3 regions of the Micromonospora sp. NBRC 110037 genome follow, and region 2 is predicted to be linked to each of the others. Evidence: riboswitches for the same ligand, from Rfam matches in the RefSeq annotation. Region 2 holds a riboswitch; each other region holds the start of a gene.

Region 1 (3,201 bases), on a different contig from region 2:
CCCGGGTGGACAGCTCCTTCGCCTCGGCGGAGTCGAACGGCAGGCGCAGCGTGAAAAACGCGTCCTGCAACCCCATCAGGCCGAGCCCGACCGGCCGCCAGCGCGGGTTCGACGCCGCCGCCTGCTCGGCCGGGTAGTAGTTGATGTCGATCACCCGGTCGAGGAACACCACAGCGGTGCGGACCGTGGCGCGCAGCCGCTCCCAGTCCACCCCGTCGGCGGTGACGTGGGCGCCGAGGTTCACCGAGCCGAGGTTGCACACCGCCGTCTCGGCGTCGTCGTTCACCTCCAGGATCTCGGTGCACAGGTTGGACAGGTGGATCACGTTGCCCGGCTCACCGGTCTGGTTGGACAGCCGGTTCGCGGCGTCCTTGAACGTCATCCAGCCGTTGCCGGTCTGTGCGAGCGTGCGCATCATCCGCCCGTACAGGTCCCGGGCCCGTACCGTGCGGACCGCGTTCTTCTCGGCCGCCCGGTACGCGGCGTCGAACGCCTCCCCGTACAGGTCGGGCAGCTCCGGGGCGTCCGACGGATCGACGAGCGACCACTCGCCGTCGGCCTCGACCCGGCGCATGAACTCGTCCGGGATCCAGTTGGCCAGGTTGAGGTTGTGCGTACGCCGGGACTCCTCGCCGGTGTTGTCCCGCAGCTCCAGGAACTCCTCCACGTCCGGGTGCCACGGCTCCAGGTAGACGCAGGCCGCGCCCTTGCGCCGGCCGCCCTGGTTGACCGCGGCCACCCCGGCGTCGAGCGTCTTGAGGAACGGCACGATGCCGTTGGACCGGCCGTTCGTGCCCCGGATCAGCGCGCCCCGGCCGCGCACCCGCGACCAGGCGATGCCGATGCCGCCGGAGAACTTCGACAGCTTCGCCACCTGGTGGTAGCGCTCGTAGATCGAGTCAAGCTCGTCGCGCGGCGAGTCGACCAGGAAGCACGACGACATCTGGGTGTGCCGGGTGCCGGAGTTGAACAGCGTGGGGGAGCTGGGCAGATAGGCCAGGCTGGACATCAGCCGGTAGAAGCCGACCGCCTCGCCCGGGGTGCGGGACAGTCCGCAGGCCACCCGCAGCAGCCAGTACTGCGGCGTCTCCACCACCAGCCGCGACTGCGGGTGCCGCAGCAGGTAGCGGTCCGCGACAGTGCGCAGTCCGAAGTACTCGAACCGCCTGTCGCCGTCCGGGTCCACGGCGTCGTCGAGCTTGCGCGCGTGCCGGGCGACGAACGCGGCCGTCTCGTCGCCGATCAGCCCCAGCCCGTGCGCGTACGCGATCGACTGGCTGAAGCTCGCCACGCCCTGACCGCGGACCTCCTTGTCCACGTACGCGGCCAGCAGCCTTGCCGCCAGCTTCGAGTACTGCGGCTCCTCGCCGATCAGCTCCGCCGCGGTCTGGATCGACAGCCGGTCCAGCTCGGCGGTGGTCGCCCCGTCGTAGAGCCCGCTGATCGTCTTGGTGGCCACCCGCAGCGGGTCCACCTCGTCCAGGTCGGCGACCCAGCGTTCGACCGCCCGGACGATCTTGCCGACGTCCACCGGCTCGGTGTCGCCGTCCCGTTTGCGTACCCGCATCGCCGGCCGGCGGGCCTCGGACCCGCCGCCGGTGGCCGGCGGGCTTTCCTGCACGACAGTCATGACCTCTCCTCGCTGTCACCGTCTGGAGACGGCGGGAGACGCCAACGGGCACGGCGCGGCCGGCCCGGCTGCTGGCGTCGGTCGTCCCGCGCGACCTCCGGCCGCCGTACGCGGAGGCGCACGGCGCGCTGGCAGGTCTTCGGACTCGCGGGCCCGACCGGGGTCGCCGGTCGCCTACCGGCCGTCGCTTCCCAGGCCGGTGGCCCAGTGCTGTTGACGGCTGTCGTTCCCACTCACCGCTGCGGGGCAGTCCCGGATTTCCACCGGGTTCCCTCTTGCCTCGGCCCCGCCCCGGAGGGCTCGGCCGAACCAGCTGCGGCACCACCATATATGGCGGTGGGGGCGGTTGGGCAACACCAGATGTCGTGTCGGGCGTGTCGCATGGATCTCACTGTCCACAGTGCCTACCCCCGATGCCGGCGCTCGCCGCCGGGCGCGATACTCGGCGTATGGGGAATACCGGACGCCGCTGGGCGTGGGTGGCGGTCCTGCTCGTCGGCGTCGGGCTTCACCTGCTGGTGCTGGAGACACTGTCCGGCACCGGCACCGTCACGTTCGTACCGGCGCTGATCGTGCTCGGCGCGTGCGTCGCGCCCGCCACGTTCCTGGCCTTCGCCCAGGGGCGGCCGGCCCGCCGCCCGGTCCCCGGCTCCGTCGTCGGCGTCGCCGCGCTTCTCGGCGGCGTGGTCGGCGTGGTCGCCGCCGGCTGGCTGGAGTACGGCACGCTGCACCGCCTCGGCGTCCTGCCGATGGCGCTCGTCGGCCTGGCCGAGGAGACCGCGAAGCTGATCGTGCCGGCCGGCATCCTGCTGCTGTGGCGGCGGCACCGGTCACCGGCGCAGGGCCTGGTGATCGGCGTGGCCTCCGGCGCCGGGTTCGCCGCGCTGGAGACCATGGGGTACGCGTTCGCCGCGTTCGTCGGGTCGGAGGGCAACCTCGGCGCCGTCGAGCGGACGCTGCTGGTTCGCGGTCTCACCGCGCCCGCCGCGCACCTGGCCTGGACCGGGCTGACCGCCGCCGCGTTGTTCACGTTCGCCGCCGCGCCCGGCGGCCGGAGACTGGCGGCGTTCCTGCTCACCTTCGCCGCCGCCGTCACGCTGCACACCTGCTGGGACACGTTCGGCACGCAGCCCGCGTACGTGTTCATCGGCGGTGTGTCGCTGGGCTGGGTGCTGCTGCGCCTGCACCTGGACCGCGAGCGGCCCGCCGCCCCGCCCCGGGCGCCGGAGCGTGATCCTCACCAGCTCGCCGAGGTGGCGGGGTCGGAGCCCTCCTGATGCCGCCATCTCGGCGAGCTGGAGTCGAGCAAGCGTCAGCCGGCGGCCAGCCGGACACCGAGCGCGACGAAGGCGACAGCGCAGAGCCGGTCGACCCGCCGCGACCAGCGGCTGTCGCCCCAGCGGCGGGCGAACCGCCCGGCGCCCACGCCGAGAGCCAGGTCCACGGTGAGCTGCACCGCGACGAACAGCGCGCCGAGCAGCACCAGCTGTGCCGCCACCGGGCCCGCGTCGGGCCGGACGAACTGCGGCAGGAACGCCACGCTGAACAGGATCATCTTCGGGTTGAGCAGG
Region 2 (3,201 bases):
ATCAGGAAGAACGCCGGCACCCCGACCAGTGCCGTCAGCACCCCGACCGGCAGCTCACGCGGTTCGAAGACGGTGCGGGCGGCGGTGTCGACCCAGGTCAGGAAGATGGCGCCGGCGAGCACGGCGACCGGTAGCAGCCGCCGGTGGTCCGGTCCGGTGATCAGGCGGGCGGCGTGCGGGAGGATCAGCCCGACGAACCCGATCGCGCCGCTGACCGCGACCAGCACGGCGGTCAGCAGGGCGGTGCCGACCAGCAGCAGCCACCGCAGCCGGTTCACCTCGACGCCGAGGCTCGCGGCGGCCTCCTCACCGAAGGCGAAGGCGTTGAGGGTACGGGCGTGCCAGCCGACCACCGCCAGCACCACGACCAGCACCGGTACCGCCCAGCCCAGGGCCGTCCAGTCGGCGCGGGCCATCGACCCGGACAGCCAGAACGTGATGCTCTGCGTGGCGTGCGGGTCGGCCACCCAGATGATCACGAAAGAGGTCAGTGCCGCGCACAGTTGTCCCACCGCGACCCCGGTCAGCACCACGCGCGTCGGCGACAATGCCCCGAACCTCCCGGCCAGGCCCACGACCAGCAGGAACGCGACAAGGGCGCCGAGGAAGGCGCCGCCGGTCAGCGCGGCTACGCCACTACCGATGCCGGCCACGACCACCAGGACCGCGCCCAGCGACGCCCCTGAGGAGACCCCGAGCAGGTACGGGTCCGCCAGGGGATTGCGGGTGACGGTCTGCATGACCGCACCGGCCGCGGCCAGGCCCGCCCCCACCGTGGCGGCGCCGAGAACCCGGGGCAAACGTAGGTCCCAGACGATGTGGTCGCGCAGCAGCGGCACGTCCGAGTTCGCGAGTCCCAGGTGGCCGGCGACGACCGTCCACACCGTCCCGACAGTCAGGTCGGCCGGGCCGATGGTGACCGCGACGGCCACCGACAGCACCAGACCGGCGACCAGAGCCAGCACGAGCGCGGCCAGGCCGACCGCCCGCACCGGGCGGTGGGTGCGCACCGGGGCGGGCCGGGTGGTGACGGCGGTCAGCTCGGGGCCCCGGACGGCAGCGCGGCGATGCCCTGGGCGAGGGCTTCGACGCCGAGGACGTTGCGGACACCGGCCGTGGTTGACGAGAACGGGATCACCACGTACCACTGCTGTTTGACCGCGGGCAGGTCCTTGAGGGTGCGGTGCCCGGCGAGGAAGGTCTTCTTCTGCGCGGCGGGATCCCAGCTCGCGTCGACGAGCACGATGACCTCGGGGTTGCGGTCGGTGACGGTCTCCCAGCTTGTGTCGCCCCAGCTGCCGGTGAGGTCGGCGAAGGCGTTGGTGACCCCGGCCGCCGACATGATCATGTTGGGGGCGCCGCAGCAGGCGCCGACGCTCGGGGCGTCGCTGCCGCCGTCCCACCACATGACCTTCACGTTGCGGGCGGTGCCTGCGGCCGTGGCGATGCGGCCCTCGTGGTCGGCGATCAGCTTCTCGCCGCGGTCGCTCACCCCGAAGATCGCCGCGAGCTCGCGGATCTCGGTGAACACGTCGCCGATGGCGAGCTTCGCCTGCCGGGTCTGCGCCGGGCACCCGGCAGGGGAGATGTAGGTGTCGACGCCGAGTTTCTGCCAGTCGGCGCGGTCACCGACCCCCTCGTCACCGAACGCGCTGTTGTACGACGCGTACACGAAATCGGGTTCAGCCTCGAGCAGCTTCTCCTTGGTCGGGTACTCCTTGGCCAGCACCGGGATCTTCGCGTAGGCGTCCGCGTAGGCGGGCAGGATCGCGTCGTCGAGGTAGGCCGTGCCGATCATCCGATCTTGCAGGCCCAGGGCCAGCATGATCTCCGTGGCGGCCTGGTTCATGGTGACGACCCGCATCGGTGGCGCCGCGATGGTCACCGGGGTGCCGCAGTTGGTCACCGCGACCGGTCCAGCGGACACCGCCGGTGGTGCGGCAGCAGGCTTGGCATCGGCGCCGCAGCCGGTGAGCAGCACAGTGGACAGCAACAACGGCGCGGCAACGCGCCAGGGCATGGGGAACCGCACAGCGGGACCGCCTTCCAACACCTCGTGGACGGGGACGAACGTGCCGTGGCCGGTCTCCTGGCTGACGGGACAAGCAACCGCCGGCCGGCCTTCCCAGGCATCTCTGCCCAGTGACCTCGCGAAACGACGAGGGCCGACGGTCTCCCGATCACAGTGGCGAGGGCCGCGCCGGCATCACACCGGCTTCCCGAACACCACGGCGTCCCCACCATAACGGCCCGCGCTCGCCGCGGATCCGGTCCGGGCACCCGCTGTGGGAAATCCGACGCGCCGGACCGGCCTCGGCGTGGCTGTCGGCCCGCAACCCATCCGGCTCCTTTCTCGTGCGCGGTGGCTGGGCGAGGGCACGTGATCGACAGTGAGCGCCGTGGCTGAGGCTGAGCAGCAATACGTGAGCGCAGGTGCGAGGCCACGTCCGCCGGCGACCGGCTCCTCGGTCGTGGGCATGAGGCCGGCGATGCAGACGTCGAAGAGCTCGACGAGCGAGCACGGTACTTCGCGATCTGGATCGCCATCCGACCTGCGTTGCCGACGGCGCCGAGGACAAGGACGCGCTGGCCCGCGGTGAAGTTGATGCGGCGCGTCAGCGCGATCCAGGATGACATCGCCCGGGTTCATGGCGGTGGCGATCCGCACCGGGTCCACGCCGTCGGGTAGAACCACGCTGCGCGAGGGTCGATCAGGGTGCGTTCGGCGAAGGTTCCAAGGGGCGTATCGTGCAGGACCACGCAGCGGACGTTGCCCTTCTCGTCGCGTACCACGCCGTCCACGCCGGGGACGAGCGGGAAGATGTTGTTGCTGGTCCCCGGCGATCGGCATCTGGGCGGCGACCAGTGCGCTGGGCTTCGCCGCCGGGCCGCCGATCGGCGGACTCGTCCTGGCTCACCTGCCCTGGGGTGCGATCTTCCTGGTGAACGTCCCGATCGTGGTGATCTGCCTGCTCGCCGGCCGGATACTGGTCCCGGAATCGCGGGACCCGGCCGGTGGACGCTCGACCTGGGCGGGGCGACGCTGTCCACCGCCGGCCTGACCGCGATCGTCTCCCCGGGTTCCGCCCACGTCCCCGCCGGTCAGGTGGCCAGGCGCAGGTGACGCCGCTGCCGCAGCCGCACCGCGACAGCCCGCCACGACCAGCAACGTGAGCGCGGCAGCGAAGGCCAGCCCGTCGG
Region 3 (3,201 bases), on a different contig from region 2:
CGCGCTCGTGACGCAGGCGCTGCGCGCCGCGGACCGTCCGGCCGACGCCGCCGCCGGGCTGCGCTGGCTGGTGTCCGTTCAGCGTGCCGACGGCGGCTTCGCCAACGCGGCCGGCACACCGAACGCCAACAGCACCGGCCTCGCCGCGCAGGCCCTGCGCGACGGTCACCGGCTGCCGGCCTGGGCGCGGTCCCGGGCATTCCTCGCCGGACTCCAGGTCGGCTGCGCCGGGGCGCCCGCCGACCGGGGCGCTGTCGACTTCGACGGTGGCGGCTTCGACCCGGCCACCGCGCCCCGGGCCACCGCCCAGGCCGTCCTCGGTCTCACCGGGATCGGGTACGCCCGTCTGTCCGCCGCCGGCGCCGACCCCGGCGCACCGGTGCTCGCCTGCCCGTGAACCGCCTCGCCGCTCACCCGATCACAGGAGGACCCGTGTTCCGTCACCGTCCCACCGCCCGCACCTGGATGGCCGGCCTGCTGGCCGCCGTCGTGGCCGGCGTCGCGCTGACCGCAGTCGAACCCGCGCCCCGGTCGGCGCACGCCGCCGCCTGCGCCGGCACCTCGGGAGTCACTGTGGTCGTCGACTTCGCCGCGCTCGGCGGCGGCGTCCAGGTCGCCTGTGCGCCGGGCGATCCGGCCACCGGCCTGGCCGCGCTTCAGGCCGCCGGCTTCACCGTCACCGGCACCGCCCGCTGGGGCCTGGCCTTCGTCTGCCGGATCAACGGCAAGCCCACCGCCGCGACCGAGCCGTGCGTCAACACCCCGCCGGCCACCGCGTACTGGTCGTACTGGCACGCGTCCAGCGGCGGCTCCTGGTCCTACAGCACGTCGGGGGCGACCGGCTACAACCCCGCGCCGGGCAGCGTCGAGGGCTGGTCCTTCGGCGCCGGCGCCCCGCCGAGCATCGCCGCTCCCTGACCCGCCGGCTGCGAACGGTGTGACCAGCGGCGCACCGGGTACCGGCAGCTGCTCTGGCGTCGTCGCGCGCCCGGGCGGTACGGTGTCGGCACCCGGTGCGCCGGGCACAACTGCATACGTCCCGTGTGGGGGGAAGCCGGTTCGAAGCCGGCGCTGACCCGCAACCGTGAGCGAGAGTCCCTTTCGCGAGCCGGAATGCCCCGCCCGGGACGAGCGGCTTCCACTGTCGAGGTCTACAGGGTGAAGTCCGGGCGCCGAGGTCCGACCACCCCGCCCACCGCAGCACGCGGAGCGGGGTGTCCGTCTCTCGGGGTGCTTTCCGGAGGTTTCACCGACCGCTCTGCGAAAGGCACCCCTGATGCCCCTGTCCCGGCGTCTCACCACCGCTCTCGGTACAGCCACGGTGACGGCTCTCGCCGCGATCACCGGCGCCCCGCCGGCCGTTGTCGCGGCACCCGCCCCGGCCCACGTCACCGCCGCCCGCGATGCCGCGTCCTGGCTGGCCGGCGAGTTCACCGACGGGGCGCTGCCCGGCCCGTTCGCCCCCGAGGACTGGGGGCTGACCATCGACGGCCTGGTCGCGCTGTCCGCCACCGGCGTCGACGCACCGACCCGGCAGGCGGCGACCGCGCAGGTCGCGACACACGTACGGTCCTACAACAGCTACGACGACTGGGGCATCGAGGGCTTCACCGACGGCGGGGCCACCGCCAAACTGCTCTATGCCGCAGCCGCCGCCGACGCGGACCCCACCGACTTCGGCGGCTACGACCTGCGGGCGGAAACCCTGTCGCTGATCGCCACGGCCGACGCCGGGCACCAGCGGGGACGGATCACCAGCCGTACCACCGCCGACAGCGGCCCGGACGCCAGCAACACCTTCGACCAGTCCTTCGCCGTGCTCGGCCTGGCCCGCAGCGGCGACCTGCCACAGGATCCGGTGGACTTCCTGATCCGGCAGCAGTGCGCGGCGGGCGGCTTCCGGCTCTACCCGGACGCCGCCGACGGGCCGTCGCCGTCCTGCGACGACCAGCCCGGCGCCACCCTCGACGTCGACTCGACCGCGATGGCCGTGCAGGCATTGCTGGCCGCGGCCGAGGACGGCGCCACGGGCGCCGGCGACGCCGCCCGCAAGGGCGCCGACTGGCTGGTCACCCAGCAGCACGCCGACGGTTCCTTCGGCGGCTCGGGACCGACCACCGGCGCGAACTCCAACAGCACCGGCCTGGCCGGGCAGGCCCTCGCCGCCGCCGGCCGCGACGACGAGGCCGCCCGGGCGGCGACGGCCCTGGCCGCGCTGCAGCTCACCGCGGGCAACGGTGGCGCGGCCTCCGCCGACGCCGGCGCGATCGCCTACAACACCGACGGATTCACGGCTGCCGCGGCGGCCGGGATCACCGACACCGACCGGGACCAGTGGCGCCGGGCCACCGCGCAGGCCCTGCTCGGGCTGGCCCAGGTCCCGCTGGGCCGGATCGGCCTCGACCCGCCGCCCACGTCGACTCCCACCCCGACCGGCACGGCCTCGCCCACCGCGCCGTCCACGCCCTCCGCGTCTCCCACGCTCACCACGTCGCCTCCACCGACCGGCACCGCCGGCCCGACGCCGAGCGTGACCAGCCCTCCGGCGACACCCGCGCCCACGACCGCGGCGCCGGCCACCGCCGCGCCGCCGATCACGACCCCGGCCGCGTCCGGGCCGGGCGGGCTGCCGACGACCGGCGTGGCGATCGGTAGCTACCTGCTGATCGCGCTGCTGCTGATCGGTGGCGGAGTGACACTGCTCGTGCTCGGCCGACGGCGGGCGGGATGAGCCTCCGCGCCGCCCGTGGCGCGCTGGCCGTCGCCCTGGTCACCGCCTGCACCACGATCGGACCGGGCAGTCCTGCGGTGGCCGCCGGGTCGGCCGGCTACTGCCCGGACGCCTCCGGGGTCACAGTCGTGGTGGACTTCAACGAACTCGGCGGCGGGACGGTGGTGCGGTGCGCGCCGGGCACCCAGGCCACCGGCCTCGCGGCGCTCAAGAACGCGGGCTTCCCGATCACCGGAACCCTGCGCTGGGGCGAGGGGTTCATCTGCCGGATCGACGGCAAGCCGTCGGCCGCGACGGAGAAGTGCGTCGACACCCCGCCTGCGAGCGCCTACTGGTCGTACTGGCACGCCCCGAACGGCGGCAGCTGGACGTACAGCGACAAGGGCGTGCTCAACCGCAAGCCGGCGGCCGGTAGCTTCGAGGGCTGGTCGTTCTCCCTCAACCGCAACGCCGACGACGCGCCCCGTCCC

What was found. Region 2 has a riboswitch for cobalamin ahead of A4R25_RS29325 (ABC transporter substrate-binding protein). Riboswitches for the same ligand answer to the same signal wherever they lie in the genome.
Region 1: another riboswitch for cobalamin. It lies ahead of A4R25_RS04070 (ribonucleoside-diphosphate reductase subunit alpha); the one in region 2 lies ahead of A4R25_RS29325 (ABC transporter substrate-binding protein).
Region 3: another riboswitch for cobalamin. It lies ahead of A4R25_RS02605 (prenyltransferase/squalene oxidase repeat-containing protein); the one in region 2 lies ahead of A4R25_RS29325 (ABC transporter substrate-binding protein).

What each region holds. Positions count from the first base shown of each region.
Region 1 is NZ_BBVA01000002.1:1,132,673-1,135,873, forward strand. Features, by position in the region: gene A4R25_RS04070 (ribonucleoside-diphosphate reductase subunit alpha) at 1-1,630, opposite strand, end outside; cobalamin riboswitch at 1,743-1,959, opposite strand; gene A4R25_RS04075 (PrsW family glutamic-type intramembrane protease) at 2,080-2,907, shown strand; gene A4R25_RS04080 (LysE family translocator) at 2,943-3,201, opposite strand, start outside.
Region 2 is NZ_BBVA01000016.1:41,170-44,370, reverse strand. Features, by position in the region: gene A4R25_RS29330 (iron ABC transporter permease) at 1-992, opposite strand, end outside; gene A4R25_RS29325 (ABC transporter substrate-binding protein) at 1,037-2,020, opposite strand; cobalamin riboswitch at 2,062-2,246, opposite strand; partial or broken gene A4R25_RS30935 (MFS transporter) at 2,835-3,073, shown strand.
Region 3 is NZ_BBVA01000002.1:745,227-748,427, forward strand. Features, by position in the region: gene A4R25_RS02595 (hypothetical protein) at 1-397, shown strand, start outside; gene A4R25_RS02600 (hypothetical protein) at 466-918, shown strand; cobalamin riboswitch at 1,004-1,141, shown strand; gene A4R25_RS02605 (prenyltransferase/squalene oxidase repeat-containing protein) at 1,277-2,731, shown strand; gene A4R25_RS02610 (hypothetical protein) at 2,728-3,201, shown strand, end outside.